DNA from 2 places in the Paenibacillus sp. NPDC058898 genome. Region 1 is predicted to be linked to the other one. Evidence: riboswitches for the same ligand, from Rfam matches in the RefSeq annotation. Region 1 holds a riboswitch; the other holds the start of a gene.
The links. A riboswitch is a leader RNA that binds a small molecule or an ion and turns the genes downstream of it on or off. The one in region 1 is predicted to bind S-adenosylmethionine.
Positions count from the first base shown of each region.

Region 2: linked by a shared signal. The riboswitch ahead of metA (homoserine O-acetyltransferase MetA) and the one ahead of ACOZB4_RS25390 (methionine ABC transporter ATP-binding protein) in region 1 are both predicted to bind S-adenosylmethionine.

Region 1 covers NZ_JBMOSM010000011.1:161,893-169,922, forward strand. Annotated here, with positions in the region: gene ACOZB4_RS25360 (NAD(P)/FAD-dependent oxidoreductase) at 1-948, shown strand, start outside; gene ACOZB4_RS25365 (YuzB family protein) at 1,010-1,258, opposite strand; gene ACOZB4_RS25370 (NifU family protein) at 1,341-1,586, shown strand; gene ACOZB4_RS25375 (SDR family oxidoreductase) at 1,710-2,483, opposite strand; gene ACOZB4_RS25380 (MetQ/NlpA family ABC transporter substrate-binding protein) at 2,688-3,530, opposite strand; gene ACOZB4_RS25385 (methionine ABC transporter permease) at 3,599-4,267, opposite strand; gene ACOZB4_RS25390 (methionine ABC transporter ATP-binding protein) at 4,267-5,283, opposite strand; SAM riboswitch class I at 5,391-5,537, opposite strand; gene ACOZB4_RS25395 (Cthe_2314 family HEPN domain-containing protein) at 5,659-6,378, opposite strand; gene ACOZB4_RS25400 (COX15/CtaA family protein) at 6,838-7,812, opposite strand.
Region 2 covers NZ_JBMOSM010000002.1:825,990-834,019, forward strand. Annotated here, with positions in the region: gene ACOZB4_RS08035 (aminotransferase class I/II-fold pyridoxal phosphate-dependent enzyme) at 1-212, opposite strand, end outside; gene ACOZB4_RS08040 (PLP-dependent transferase) at 209-1,393, opposite strand; gene metA (homoserine O-acetyltransferase MetA) at 1,418-2,335, opposite strand; SAM riboswitch class I at 2,469-2,598, opposite strand; gene corA (magnesium/cobalt transporter CorA) at 3,034-3,969, shown strand; gene ACOZB4_RS08055 (HRDC domain-containing protein) at 4,049-5,074, opposite strand; gene ACOZB4_RS08060 (ROK family protein) at 5,259-6,155, opposite strand; gene modB (molybdate ABC transporter permease subunit) at 6,250-6,933, opposite strand; gene modA (molybdate ABC transporter substrate-binding protein) at 6,930-7,772, opposite strand; gene ACOZB4_RS08075 (5'-3' exonuclease) at 7,775-8,030, opposite strand, start outside.

The DNA of each region.
Region 1 (8,030 bases):
CCATACCAAGGACTCAAAACCGAATATTACGCGCTGGCAGCAGGCACCGTAGCCGATACCGCCGTTCGTGTTAAATTCCCGGTGTATGACCGCCTCCAAATTGTATATGGTGAAGTCACATCCATTGATCTAGAGAAGAGGCTTGTTAACCTGACGAACAACGATCCCGTGGAATACGATCAACTCGCCATTGCTCTGGGATGTACGGACCGTTATCATGGAGTACCGGGTGCTGAAGAATTCACGTTCAGCCTGCAATCTTTCTCTGCATCCCGGGAAACCTATTTGCACCTGAACAACCTCAGACCTTATGGTCATGTTCATATCATTGGCGGAGGCTTAAGCGGCATCGAGCTCGCTGCCGATCTTCGTGAAAGCCGGCCTGACCTTAATATCGCCATCTTGGACCGAGGACAACGGGTACTTTCTTCTTTTCCTAACCGTTTGTCTGCTTATATTCATCGCTGGTTTGAGGAACACCATGTGGATATCCACAGCGGCGTTTCCGTATCCCGAGTTGAGAAGGGCGCCGTGTACAATCTGGATGTGCCAATCGCAACCGACCTGGCTGTATGGACGGCGGGTATTCAGCCCGTAAAGGTCGTACAGGATCTGGATCTGCCAAAAGACCGCAGCGGACGCATTATGCTGAACGAGTGGTATCAGGTTCCTTCCCATCCGGAAGTGTACGTGATCGGCGACTGCGCCAGCCTCCCGTTCGTCCCAAGCGCCCAAGCCGCTGGGGCTCAAGCCGAGCAAGTGGGACATGTCATGAAAGCTTTATGGCGGGATGATACGCCAAAGGTATCTCCGCTGAAGCTCAAGGGAACCCTCGGTTCCCTCGGCAAACATGCAGGCTTTGGACTCATGGGCAGCACCTCGGTTCTGGGCCGGGTACCAAGGATACTGAAGAGCGGCGTTCTCTGGAAATCCAAGCGTCACTACTAGCACTGAGCAGGATGCTGGCGCTTTGTAGATCCTTATGGAAGGAATATGCCAGGAATCAGGCTCAGCTTTCCTCTTCGCTGTCCTGAAAGCTTTCCAGTTTCGCTATGACAACGTCAAGCAGTTCTTCAGCCGTGGGAGCCTCGACCCATTCGCCATCCAGATAAGCGAAGGGCATCAGGTAGCACTGGCCGCAGCTGGTCAGGCAGCCGTATTCGATGACCTGACAATCATACTTGGCTTCAAGCGTCTGTAGAACTTTATCCGTGCCAAAATAGGAATTGCTTGTGCAAAACTCAATGATTATGGACATTGTGATTAGACCTGCCTTAAGATTGGCATTTTATTTTGCCGGTTTATGTACTATAATATAGGGAGGAAAGGAGTTGAACAAGATGAGTGAAAACACGCAAACCACTGTATATGATGAAGTGGCTGAGGTGCTTGATAAACTTCGTCCGTTCCTGCAGCGCGACGGCGGTGACGTGGAACTGGTTGACGTTGAAGACGGCATCGTTAAGCTGAAATTGATGGGTGCATGCGGTAGCTGCCCTAGCTCCACCATTACTCTGAAGGCAGGGATTGAACGCGCCCTGGTTGAAGAAGTAGAAGGCATTCAAGAAGTAGTTCAAGTATTCTAAATCTTCTTTAACTATAAAGAGTCTTGGTTTCCCTCGTGGAACCAAGACTCTTTTTTTGAGATAAAAGAATGAATAAGTTTTCAGCGAAGCGTAAGCCATTCTTTAATCGCATTTATATGTTTGTTATTCCGGCTTAATCAACGGGCGGATCGGGTCCAGCCCACCGGATATATCCATGATATTGCCAGTAATGAAATCCGAATTATCCAGGCATAAATATTCGATCACCCGGGCGATGTCCTCCCCGCTTCCCGATCGTCCGCGCGGGGTCAGCCCATCTTGAATGCCCGAAACTTCATCGATGGTCTTCTCTTTATTGGCTCCGCGGATGTCCCCAGGACAGATCATATTCACGGTGATTCCATACGGTGCTTCTTCCACCGCAAGCGTCTTCGTAAAGGAGACCAGGCCCACTTTAGCAGCCGCGTAGGCTGAACGCTGAGGCCACGCGCGGGCTTCTCCCGCATGTCCGAATCCGAAGTGGATGATGCGTCCCCACTTCTTCTCCCGCATGGCAGGCAGAACGCGGTGGTCCAGCAGCATGACGCCGGTTAAATTGCCATTCACCATATGGACGATTTCGTCCCGGCTGTACTCTGAGAACAGACGACGCTCCCGAATGAAAGGGCCTGCGTTGTTCACCAGGATATCGACGCTTCCCAGCTGCTCCTCCGTCTGATCCACCAATGAATACAGCTCACGCTCGCTGGCGATATCGGCTTTAATCGCAATAGACTTCACGCCAAACCCCTCGATTTCACGGGAGAGCGCCTCCGCTTCATCCTTGCTGTTTACATAATTTATAGCCAAATGACATCCCTGCCGAGCTAACGACAGCGCCGTCATTTTCCCCAAACCTGTCGCACTGCCTGTAATCAGCGCCACTTTTCCCTTCAAGGCTTTCCCTCCTCAGATGGATATCCTTCCTTCAGTATAAAAGATTTGATAAAGCCTAACAACTTGCAACCCGGCATAGATGGCCGCCACAAAAAAAAAAGAAAGGGCTTATCCATAAAGACCGATAGGTCTCTTTGGATAATGCCCTCTCTTCACGGATACGATGAACTAATCTACAGCATCATCGAGCCTTTGGTGCTCGAATTAGAATGCCGGAATGACAGCACCTTTGTACTCTTCTTCGATAAAGGTCTTCACGTCCTCGGAAGTCAGCGCTTTGGCCAATTTTTGAATGGCGTCGGAGTCCTTGTTGTCCGGGCGAGCTACCAGCAGGTTGGCATAAGGGTTCTCTTTGTCTTCGATAAAGAGTGCATCCTTTGTTGGGTCCAGTCCCGCTTCAAGCGCGTAGTTCGTGTTGATGACAGCCAGATCCAGCTCATCCAGCATACGCGGCAGCATGGCGGCTTCAACTTCCTTGAACTCCAGGTTCTTCGGATTTTCCACGATATCCTTGGCAGTAGCTTCCAGCTTGGTTTCATCATTCAGCTTAATGACTCCGTTCTTGGACAGCAGGGTCAATGCACGGCCTGCATTCGAAGGATCATTCGGGATCGCCACAACCGCTCCATCCTTCAGCTCATCCGCAGATTTAATGGTTTTGGAGTAAGCACCCAGCGGCTCCACATGCACCGCGATCACGGATTCAAGATTCAATTTACGCTCTTTGATTTCGTTATCCAGGTAAGGCTTGTGCTGGAAGAAATTCGCGTCGATTTCTTTGGAGTCCACTTGCGTATTTGGCAGAACATAATCCGTGAATTCCACGATTTCCAGGTTCACGCCCTCTTTTTCAAGCGCTGGTTTAACATGCTCCAAAATTTTGGCGTGTGGTGAAGGCGAAGCGCCTACTTTCAAGGTTACGGCCTCTTGAGCGCCGCCTCCTGTTGTTCCCCCTGGCTCAGCTGCTTTATCCGCAGGCTTGCTGCCGCACGCAGCCAGCACCGTAACCAATGTCAAGCTGATCAATGCCAATGTCCATTTTTTCATTCTAAAAACGCTCCCTCCGAAAATATATTATTTTTTATATTGTCTTCCTTGATGCCTCAGTCAACCCGTTATTTTCTTGTAAAATGTCGGACCAGACGATCTCCTGCCATTTGCAGCAACTGTACCAGCACTATCATTAATACGACGGCCAGAATCATGATCTCGGTCTCATAACGGTAATACCCATACTTGATGGCCAAATCTCCTAAACCGCCGCCGCCGACTTGACCGGACATCGCGGTATAAGATACCAGGGTTACAATCGTGATGGTCATCCCCGCCAGCAGGCCCGGACGTGCCTCCGGGAGGAGAACCCTCCATACGATTTGGCTTGTCGAGGAGCCCATGGCATGAGCCGCCTCAATCACGCCTTTATCCACTTCATTCAAAGCCGTTTCTACGAGCCTAGCGAAGAATGGCGCAGCGCCGATCACGAGCGGCGGAATGGTTCCCAGCACGCCGTACGAAACACCTACGAGCGACTTCGTAATCGGGATCATCGCAACGATCAGAATAATGAACGGAACCGAACGCAGGATGTTCACAATGAACGACAGGATCGTGTAACCGAAGCGCACCAAACCGGATGTAGATCTTGCAGCCATGTAGAGCAGCACGCCAACCGGCAGCCCGATGATGAAACTGAACAATGCCGAAGCCCCCAGCATCCGAAGGGTATCCAATGTTGCCGTCCATATCTCTTTCCAGTCGATCTGGGTAAAATCAAGCCCGAACATTAATGAATCACCTCCACGTCTAATCCTTGTTCCAGCAGCTTCCGGATCGTATCTTCTATGGCACGCTCTTCCCCTTCGAAACGGACGATGAGCTGGCCATACGGCGTTTCTTTGATCGTGGAGATCGTGCCCTGCAGAATTGCAAAATTCACGCCCGTCTCATGAACGGTATGGGACAGAATCGATTCGTACGTTTTCGATCCAAGGAAAGTAATCTGCACCGCCCTCGAAGGTCCGTTCGCCTGGCCCTGAATGGCCAGCCGCAGCGCTTCGCCGCTGTCCATCTCCTGGCGGATAAATTCCTGGGTCACTTCATGCTTCGGCTTCAGGAACACTTCCGTTACCGGCCCTTGCTCCACAATGCCGCCCTGATGAATGACGGCGACCCGGTCGCATATGCTCTGAATCACATGCATCTCATGGGTAATCAGCACGATCGTCAGATGAAACTTTTTATTAATGTCCAGCAGCAGGCGCAGGATCGAATCGGTCGTCTGCGGGTCAAGCGCCGAAGTGGCCTCGTCGCACAGCAGCACTTCGGGATCGCTTGCGAGCGCTCTGGCTATGCCGACCCGCTGCTTCTGCCCGCCTGATAGCTGGGACGGGTATTTATCCCGATGCGCCTCCAAGCCGACCAAAGCCAACAGTTCGGATACCTTGCGTTCCATTTCAGCCTTTGGTGTCTTGATCAGACGCAGCGGAAACGCAATGTTATCGTACACCGTCGCGGAAGATAACAAGTTAAAGTGCTGAAAAATCATGCCGATTTTGCGGCGTTCCGTCTGAAGCTGCTTCTTGCCAAGCGACGTTAAGTTCTTACCGTTCACCCACACCTCGCCCGAGGTGGGACGCTCCAACAAATTGATACAACGGATCAATGTACTTTTACCTGCACCGGAGTGTCCGATGACTCCGAAGATTTCTCCTTTTTCAATCGACAAATCCAATTCGGACAACGCAGTGGTTAAGGTTCCGGCTTTTCCGTACTGCTTCGTCAATTGCTTGAGCTCAATCAATCCGATAACCCTCCTTTTTCCGTAGCTTCATATCTATTTACCCAAAAGAAAAGAGCCTCTTTTTGTAGAATCAAAAAGGGCCCTCTTTACGTAAAAGTCAACGCCTTTTCTCATCTGTCAAAGCCAAGGGATATCCTATAGCTTTGAAGGAATTAGCACCATGTCACTCCAAGCGTCACTGCGTTAAGCAATTACACGCTGGAGTCGGTTGCCGGGCTTCATCGGGCCTGTCCCTCCGCCTCTCTCGATAAGAAAACATCGATATGAAATTTTTCCGATTAATTTGATCTGATTTAATAACATTTAATGAATGCAATAGTTAGTATAGATTCTTTTCAGGTTTTTGTCAAAAGGAATTTCATGGCGATTTTGTGCCTAAGCCCTCACTCCATTTTTCGCCCAAAGCTCGTTCGTATACTGATAAGAGGCCGCCAGGGTCCGGCATACCATATCGATACCTTGTTTAAGATCGTCCAGGTGCTGATCGATATCCTCCAGCTCGATCTTGTCCGACAGCCCTTGATGACGCTGCCATAAATCATCCTGCATCTCGGAATTCATGTAATGGATTTCGGCGTTGCGCCGTTTCCGAAGTGTGTTCAGCGGTGTTTTGTAACGCTCCTTGATCGCTTCCAGCTCTTTGGCCAGCTCTCCGTGGGCTTTCAGGAATTTAAACTGCCGCAGGACCGTAAAATAAGAGAAATGCGCCTTCACCTTGGAGGTATGAAGATCGTACAAATCGTTGAGCACCGTCCCCAGCTTGTCAAGGATCGAGAATACCCGTATGAAGCCGTTTTTGTAAAAATACACATATCGTTGATATTCCCCTTGCTCCTGAATCGACATGTCATCGATGTAACCCGATTTGACCGATTGACTGAAATGCCTTGCCGCATTCCAGCTCTGTTCCAGCTCATCCAGGGAAACGATCAACCCCCGGGTCCAAATCTCAAGCTTGCGAAAGTCATGCGTCGGATCCTGATTTTTCTCCATTTCCTTCTGCAGCAGCCGGGTTGTCTTGACCATCGATTCGATGGCTTCCTCAAGCAGTCCGTTATTGTGCCGGGGATGTTCCCCAAGTAACACACGAAGCATGGCGTTACCCCCTCGAGTCATCAAATTAATCTTCATTCTTGACCGCTATTTATCGAAATAGTGATTCCACCGCGTTTAACCGTCTTCACGATATCCTCACGCGGGAATAACTCATCCCGGGTATCCCGATTTCATTCGTGCATTCATGACCAGAGGATTGTTCTTATAGGATGCCCCCGAAACGGCCAGACAACCCACAGAATGGGGCGACTTTCAGATATGCCCCAGGATATCGCCTTCGTCAATCTTAATAAATATAAACTAATCCGTTGCGGGATCAAACCTTTTCAATACTGCTTCCAGCGTCTCCTTATATCGGACAGGTCGAGCGGAAGGTTTGGCTATCATCCACTTCCCTCCTCACTATACAACAAAGCCCTCGAACGCTGGTTCGGGGACTTTGCATAAACGATGTTGCCTTAAATTCGATCTTTTCGTTTAATGATTTTCGCTTCTTTTTTATACAATCTTTTCACGAGACATGCTATGACCCGGCCGCATTTCGGCTTTAACCGGCTTGCCGAGCTGCCATACCCTGACACTTAAGTAACAGAGTACGCCGAATAAGGCCGAGATCAGCAAGGTATGTCCCAGCGCGGAGAATACGTAAACTTCCTCGTTATGCATCGTCGCCATAATGAGGGCACCGCTAAACACTTGCAGCAAGCAGAGCACGGTTGCCGAGATGCCCAGCATCTGTATCTCCCGGTTGTCGCGGTTGCGCCAATATGCAAAATGCCCCATCACCGCAACCACGACCAGCAGCAGAAGCGCTGCCACCCGGTGCATAAAAGCGATGCCGACTCCACCGCTCAGCTCCGGGATCACTTCTCCGTTACACAGCGGCCAGCCCGAGCAACCTTCTCTAGAATCGGTGTGGCTGACGAATGCACCAATATAAACGACGATATAGCTATACAGGGTTGTGCCCCAGACTAAATTACGGAAACCCTTGCTTACCCGAGGCAGACGTTCCAAGTCTACGGGCCCCTTCACCTGTTCTACCCGCCGCATCCCCAGAGCCAGCATGACGGAGCTAGCAAAAGCAATCAGCGAGAAGCCAAAATGCAGCGCCATAATCGCAGCCGATTGAGGTTTAACAACCGCAAGCGCACCCATGATCGCCTGCACTACAACGAATACCGAGGTCCCGATAACATAAGCCATCAAATCCCGGCGATCCCGCTTGTACTTCCAGAACGCAATCAGCGAAGCCAGCGCGGCCAACCCCGCCATCCCGCTGACAGCCCGGTGGGAATACTCAATCATGGAGGATACCGTGTAAGCGGGAACAAATTTACCGTTGCACAGCGGCCACTCCTGGCCGCAACCGAGTCCCGAGCCCGTCTTTGTCACAACCATGCCTCCGAACGTCGCGAAGAACATAATTAAGCATGTTATGTAACTCAGCCATTTTAATTGTTTATCATTCACTTATCTCACCTGCTGCTCATATTCATTCACTATTTAAACCTTTACGGGATCGCATCGTACACAGTCCACATTTCATTATACCTGATTCTACCGCTACGGTCACTTGAGCGATTGTGACAAAATGTTCAAAAATGAGCAAAACCTTCATGATACAGGTACTTGACTTCTTCACCCTACCTCTATCTGATATATAAAACAACACCGCCGCCAGTTATAGA
Region 2 (8,030 bases), on a different contig from region 1:
TAATCGTGCAGCGGCGGGTTAAAGATGTCCTCATGATGAAATGTCGAGGCTTGATAGATCGGAACGCTGGAAGCGCCGGTTGCCCGGTCGATTTCCCCGCCGAAATGCAATAGTTTCGTCTCGAAACGGAGTTCATCTTCTTCATGTCCCCGTTTTGCTGATAACTGCTTGGTTTGCGTTTCCAAGCCTGATGGACCTTTATCGATGCTCATTCTCCCGTGCTCCCTTCCACTTCGGCTATGGCTGCGCTCAGTGCAGCATCCAAATCCGCGATCAGATCATCCGCATGCTCGATGCCGACCGAGAACCGGAGCAAGCGGTCATCCACACCGATCGCTTCCCGAATCTCAAGCGGGATGTCCGCATGGGTCTGTACGGCAGGGTAGGTCATCAGAGATTCGACGCCCCCCAGGCTTTCTGCGAACGCAATCAGTTTAATGTGCCGCAGCACGGGCTCCACATAGCGGGCGTCTTTCACCTTGAAGGAGAAGATGCCGGTGTTGCCGCTGGATTGGCGATTCTGGATGTCATGTCCCGGATGATCCGGCAGGGCAGGATAATACACCTCGCCAATCGCTGGGTGAGTTGTCAAAAATGTTGCCACTGCGGTTGCATTCGCTTCGTGCCGATCCATGCGCAGGGCAAGCGTCTTCATTCCTCTCATCAGCTGATAGGAATCGGTCGGGCTTAACACCGCGCCGATGGAATTATGAAGGAAAGCCATCTCTTCCGATAGTTCCTTGCCCTTCGTTACGATGATACCCGCCAGCACATCGTTATGTCCTCCCAAATACTTGGTGGCGCTATGTATGACAATATCCGCCCCAAGCTCGATAGGTCTTTGGAAATACGGAGTCAAAAGCGTATTATCCACGATGCTGATCAGTTGATGGCGCCTTGCCCACGTACAGACGGCTTCGATATCCGTAATCATCATAAGCGGATTGGTCGGCGTTTCGATAAATACAGCCTTCGTGTTGGGCCTTCTTGCCCCTTCCAGCGCATCCAGGTCATTCGTATCCACGTACGTAGCCGTTACGCCGAACTTAGACATAATCCGCTCCAGCAGCCTGTACGTCCCTCCATACAGATCCAGCGATACAATCAGATGATCCCCTTGACCGAACAAAGCAAAAATCGTCTGAAGGGCAGCCATGCCCGAGCTGCAGGCAAAGCCGGCATCACCGGATTCCAGCTCGGCGCAGGCGTCCTCCAGTACCGAACGGGTGGGATTTTTCGTACGGGTGTAATCAAACCCTGTGCTCTGGCCTAATTTGGGATGGCGGTATGCCGTAGCCTGATAAATCGGAAAATTCACGGCTCCGGTTACCGGTTCTTGCACCGACCCGATCTGTGCCAGCCGGCTCTCTATATTCAAAGGTTTCTTCTCCATCACAAACTCTCCTCCCGTATACTTCTATATTTGCGGACCAATATCGTATGGCGTTTCCTGATATACATAGTAATTGAGCCAATTAGTAAATAATAAGTTTGCATGCGCTCGCCATATGGACGGAGGCGTCCTTGTTGGATCATCATTCGGGTAATAGTTGCGCGGCAGCGCGATATCCATTCCTTTGGCAGCGTCCCGGTCATACTCCCATTTCAGAGAGTCCGCATCATACTCGGAATGTCCTGTAGCAAATATCTGCTTGCCATCCCGGCTTGAAACTAAATAAATTCCTGCTTCCTCGGACTCGGACAGGATGACCAGATCGTCGATGCCTGTAATGTCTTCGCGCCGAACCTCCGTATGACGGGAGTGCGGAACAAAGAACATTTCGTCAAAGCCGCGGAGCAGCTTGGTACACGCTTCATTGATCGTATGTGGAAATACGCCAAAGCATTTTTCTTCGAGGCTGTATTTCGGCACGCCGTAATGATAATAAAGCCCGGCTTGCGAGGCCCAGCAAATATGGAGCGTGGAGGTCACATGCGTCTTGGTCCATTCAAAAATTTCAGTAAGCTCATTCCAGTAATTCACTTCTTCAAATTCCAACTGCTCGACTGGAGCTCCTGTAATGATCATGCCGTCAAAACGACGGTTCTTCACTTCTTCAAAGGTTTTGTAAAATGATTTCAGATGCTCAGCCGACGTATTCTTCGAAACGTGGGAACTCGGATGAAGAAGGACAACATCCACCTGGAGCGGGGAGTTACCGATCAATCGCAATAATTGGGTCTCCGTCGTTTCCTTGGTTGGCATCAAGTTCAGAATAGCAATCCGCAATGGACGGATATCCTGATGAAATGCGTGACTCTCATCCATGACAAAAATGTTTTCTCCAGCCAGAACTTCCTTTGCCGGCAAGGCATCCGGAATTTTAATCGGCATCGTGGCTCACTCCTTCGAAATATGAAATGATACATCCATAAAAAGCTGTGAGAAAGAGCGTTAGACTGTATAAACGCAAGAAAACCTTTCTCAAAGTAGAGAAAGGTCATCATATACGTATCACAATGCGCCTCTCTCATCTGTCAGACTATACAACGGCTTCTAAGAAGCGTCGTATCTCCTGCAAGAATTAGCACCGTGCGATGTTGTCGCCGGTTGCCGGGTTTCATAGGGCTAGTCCCTCCACCTGCTCTTGATAAGATTTCGCTTTATTCAGTTGTCTTAAATTGTTCGTAATTGATACTTACTTTAAATCATTCCCAATTTTTCGTCAAGAACCTTTTCATAACGTTTGTCACACTTCACCGAAGGTTTCCATACCCTGTACCATGGTCCTTGGCTGCGCCGGATTTCAACTTGAAAGGTCCTACACCCGGCGTTATACTAGACAAGTGCTGTTGAAAACCGAGTATGAAAGAGGTGACATGGAAGATGGACGGTGACCCGAGCCAGAAACTAGATCAAGACGCACAACCGCATAGGATTAAGATCAGTCTACCGGCAGAGGGCGGCGTTATTTTTCATGCGCTTTTATCGTATTCTAACCTTCCTTGACATGCCCCTACACCGGTGGGCTGATATCCTGTGCCTTTACTGCTTAACCAAGCAGCTTGTATTTGACAAAGGAGTGATATCAGATGAAAATCCGGTTGGTCGATTCGGGCGTATTTACCCCTGTTGATGACATCGAAATGACGCTGACACCTCCGGCCAGCGGCTTCTACTGGCTGGATGCGGACGAGGATGATTTAGCCGAACTGCAACCTCTCTTCTCCCTGCATGATCTTGCGGTTGAGGATTGCCTCAGCGAAGAAGAGCAGCGTCCAAAAATTGAAATATATGAGAACCACTATTTTATCGTTGTTAACAGCATCCGGTTTGACGACGAAGAAATTTTCCTTCGGGCATTGAACGTTTTCTTGGGCAGGCATTTTATTATTACGATGACCAAGCAAAAAATCCACGAGCTTCGCAGCGTTAAACCGCTTCTCTGGGAGGATGAAGTGAGCACGCCTGACCGCTTCCTCTATCTCTTGATCGACCTCGTCACGGACAACTATTTCTCCGTTGGGGACCGAATTGAAGCGCGGATTGAAAAGCTGGAGGAAGACATCCTCATGCATACCAAAAAATCACACTTAAGCGAAATTATTGGTCTGCGCAGTGAAATCCTATGGCTTAAGAAGGTACTTGGACCGCAGAAGGAAGTTATCAATACGCTGAACAAAAAAGACCTACGGCTGATCGATGACCAGCTGCAAAAATATTTCAGCGACATCTATGAAAATGCCGTGAAAATTTCCGAAACATTCGAGACTTATCGAGATCTCATGGGGAACCTTCGAGAGGCTTACCAATCCAGTATCGCCAATCGGGCCAATGAAATTATGCGTGTGTTTACAGCTATTACAACCATCTTCATTCCGCTAACGCTCATTACCGGCATCTACGGCATGAACTTTACAAATATGCCTGAACTCGACTGGAAATATTCCTACTATGTGGTTCTCGGCATCATGGTTTTTGCCGGTGCTCTTATGTTTTACCTGTTCCGTAAAAAAGACTGGATATGAAACACCACAGAACCACAGACAGAATCAGGACGGATCTCCTTGCCACAAGGGAATCCGTCCTGATTTCGTTTGTGCGGATTTAACCTGCGTTCGCTTTGCCAGACTCCTCCCGCCGGAAGCGAATCCGTATCAGGCGCAGCCGCTCATACAGCTTCTCCGTTCCGCCAATCTCTTCTGCCTCTCCATTCCGGGCTTGTCCTTCTCCATATACCCGTTGTAATACGGGTTTAAGAAACGTATCGCCCAGCTCTTCAAACGCCTTCCATACCGTTGCCTGCTCTGAAGCCGTCATCGTATTCAATTCAACCTCAAGCAGTTGCTCCGTATCATAACCTTCCTTCTCGAGCCCCTCCAATTCCTCAACCAAATCCCGACGAGATAACGAGGTGCGTTCTTCCAGCTGGGCCAGTGAAGCTCCCTCAGCTATCCCAATCAGCATCGTACGGCGGAATCGGAAGCGGTCGAGCTCTTGCTTGTATCGCTGCTCCTTCTGTTTATACAGCCAGGACAAGAACACCTCTTCCTGCAGCTGCTCGTAAACCCAATCCAGTGGAAAGGTTGTGGTTCGTTCGATTTTCGTCGTGATCTCCAGCCACTCCGCCCCATGCTCCGAAGCCTTGCTGACCCCGATTCCCGGAAGCTGCAGCAGCTCTTCCTCATTCTGGGGGATGAAGGCGCTAATCATACGCAGCACTCGATTGCTGGCAATGAAATAAGGTGCTTTTCTTCCGGAGGCCGCCTTTCTTCTGCGCCAAGCACACAGCTCCGTGTACAACTCCTCCGAGCCATACAGCTCACTGTAGCACTGCAGCTTCTGAGCGCCGAGATTCTTGCCTCCAGTCTCTCCCGGTTCATGGAATACCCCCTCAACTAGCGGCCGGAAGCCCTCTCCAAGCTTCTTCGCTAATTGATGTCGGTACACGCATAATAACTCATTCCATGAATTTCCCTCATACCACTCATCATCGGATACATCACCGTCCGGTTCCATGTTCCGCCAGCCAAGCCGCCATCCCCCCTCTTCCTCACCGATCCATACTTGAGCAGAACGGATGTGACCTGACTCATCCGCTCCGCTCATCTGATTCATGAACACAATTTGCATCCCTCAAATACCTCCCGCTTACGCATTCAGCACAGCGATGGAACAACGCAAAAAAGCACCTCTCCTCCGCCGCAGCGACAAAGAAAGGTGCTTCCCGTTCCATACGTTATACTGTTGACATCATAATACCATAATCTGTAATAAAATCAACCTAATTTTGATTCACTCTATATAAGAAATAGGGTTAAGCTTGAACGCTCTTGGCCTCATCTACTGCCAGCTTGGCCAACGCCAATGCGCCGCAGAGACCCGCATTATCGCCGAGCATCGGCGGAACGATAAATTGATCAATCCCATCATGAAGGCTTGGATGCTGAACATATCCGGCCAGCAGCTCCTGAAGCTTCGTGCGGATCAGCGGGAACAGCTGCTCCTGCTTCATAACGCCTCCACCCATCACGATACGCTGTGGGGACAGAATGAGGACATAATTCATCAGCGCTTGAGCCAGATAATAAGCTTCCATCTCCCAAGCCGGATGATCCGGCGTCAATTCCACACCGGGAACTCCCCAACGTTTGCCAAGAGATGGTCCGGCAGCAAGTCCCTCCAGACAGTCTGCATGATAAGGGCATGTCCCTTCATACCGGTCTTCCGGATGGCGGCGCACATAAATATGTCCCATCTCCGGATGAGACAAACCGTGAATCAATTCACCAGCTACCACGGCGCCTGCTCCTACTCCCGTTCCGATGGTGATATAAAGACAGCTATCCAGTCCCTGGGCAGCGCCCCATGTATATTCTCCAAGAGCGGCTCCGTTTACATCGGTATCAAATCCAATCGGAACATTAAAACGCTCTTCCAATGCTTTGACAATATTGTAATTGCTCCAATGAGGCTTCGGTGTCGTAGTAATGCAGCCATAAGTCGGGCTGCCCTTCACCGGATCAATCGGTCCGAAAGAACCGACTCCGATCGCCTCTATATCCTTATCAGCAAAAAAGTTAAAGACGTTTGCCATGGTTTCTTCAGGGGTTGTTGTCGGGAAGCTCACTCGCTCCACAACCGTTCCATCCTCCATACCCACGCCGCAAACGAACTTGGTTCCTCCTGCTTCAATTGCTCCAAGTAAACTCATGCTTCTTCCATCCTCTCCACGATGTGCTATGCCTTGTTCTCTATATAGTTGCTAACAAGCTCTATTCGAAGCATATGTAAACATTGTGCTCCCGTCAAGTCCGCCCGCCTCTTTCTCTGTTTCTGCCGGTTCCTGACGCGGCCAGCAACAGCCAAGAGAACAAAATAATGACAGCCGTCCACGCCCACGCCAGCCCGCTCTCGCCATTGCTTACCGCAACGTAAATGGCCGTGGGCAGCGTTTGCGTAACACCCGGTATATTGCCTGCAACCATCCAGGTTGCCCCAAATTCACCTAAACCTCTGGCAAAAGCCAGAATGAACGCCGAAATCCCCGCTCTGCGGACAAGCGGCAGCGTAATCCAGCGAAGCACCTGCCATTCGCCGGCCCCTGCCGATCGCGCCGAATCCTCAAGCTCCGGTTCCACGGACTCAAAGCCTACCCGCATGCTCTGATACACAAGCGGAAACGAGACCACAATAGCCGCTATAACCGCGGCCCCCCAACTGAATATGATGGGCCTGGCAAACAGCCATTGCGCAGCTGCGCCAATCCAGCTGTTTCTGCCCAGCATGACAAGCAGAAGAAAGCCAACCACCGTAGGTGGAAGCACAAGCGGAAGCATCAGTAGCGTTTCAACCGCCGTCTTGCCGACAAACGAGCGCCTGGACATCCAGCGCGCTGCCGCTAATCCTAGTATAAATGCAATGATGCTGGACAGCAGTGATGTTTTTATCGACAGCCATACCGGCATCCAGAACATTTCGGTCGCAGTCACGGCGACGCCTCCGCTACCTCAAATCCAGCTTCCGTGAAGATATCCCTGATCTCGGGCTTCCGCATAAATTTGAGGAACGCCTCAGCCTCCTGCGGATGCTTGGCATTGCCCGGAACCGCTGCAGGATATTCGATCGGCTGGTGCTTGTCCGGGTCAACCTCAAACGCAAGTGTTGCCTTGGCGGAACTCTTCAGATCGGTTTTGTACACAAAACCGGCATCCGCATTCCCCGACTCCACATAAGCGAGAACTTGCGTCACGTCCTTGGCATACACCGCCTTGGATTCGACATCTTCCCAAAGGCCTTCATTCTGAAGAGTCTCCTTCGCGTACTCCCCGGCCGGTACAGTATCCGGCTGCCCGATAGCCAGAACTCGTACTTCAGGTTTGAGCAGATCGGATAACTGCTTCACGTTCTGTTTGCCAACAGGCTCAATCAGCACCAACGCATTTCGAAACATTAACTGAACCGCATCGGATTGTACGATCCCCTTCTCGACCAGTCGATCCATCGGCTCCGTTGCCGCGGATACAAACAAATCTACAGGCGCCCCTTGCTCAAGCTGTTGTCCTAGAGAGCCCGAACCGCCAAAATTATAACGCAGCGTAACATTCGGAAACTCTGCTTCAAATCGTCGTCCGGTCTCTTCCAGGCTGGATTTGAGGCTTGCTGCTGCCGAAACCATAACTTCAACCTTCTTCTCAGCCCCTGAGGGCGGCTTAGAGGTATCGGTTAAAGGAGTCTGATTGGAGGCACATGCGGATATAAGAAGCAGCATGGCCCCAAGCAGTAATCCGGTCAAGATTGATTTTCTACCGAAATTAAACTGTCTCCACATAACTAGGAAACCACCGCCACCCCAAAAAGATGGCCCAAGCTCTTCATCTCAAGCTCCTCCAGTTTGGTTAATGCACGTTCGTGATCCACGCTCAAGCGGCATAGTTCCAGTTCGCACTCCATTGGAACCTCACAATGGATTTCCGCCAAAGACCTGGACAGATGCAGCATTTCCAGATCTGCCTCGATCTTGGTGCGGACCCCTTTGGTCAGTGACTCAAGATTCGCAAGAATTCCTTCCACGGTTTCATACTCCTGA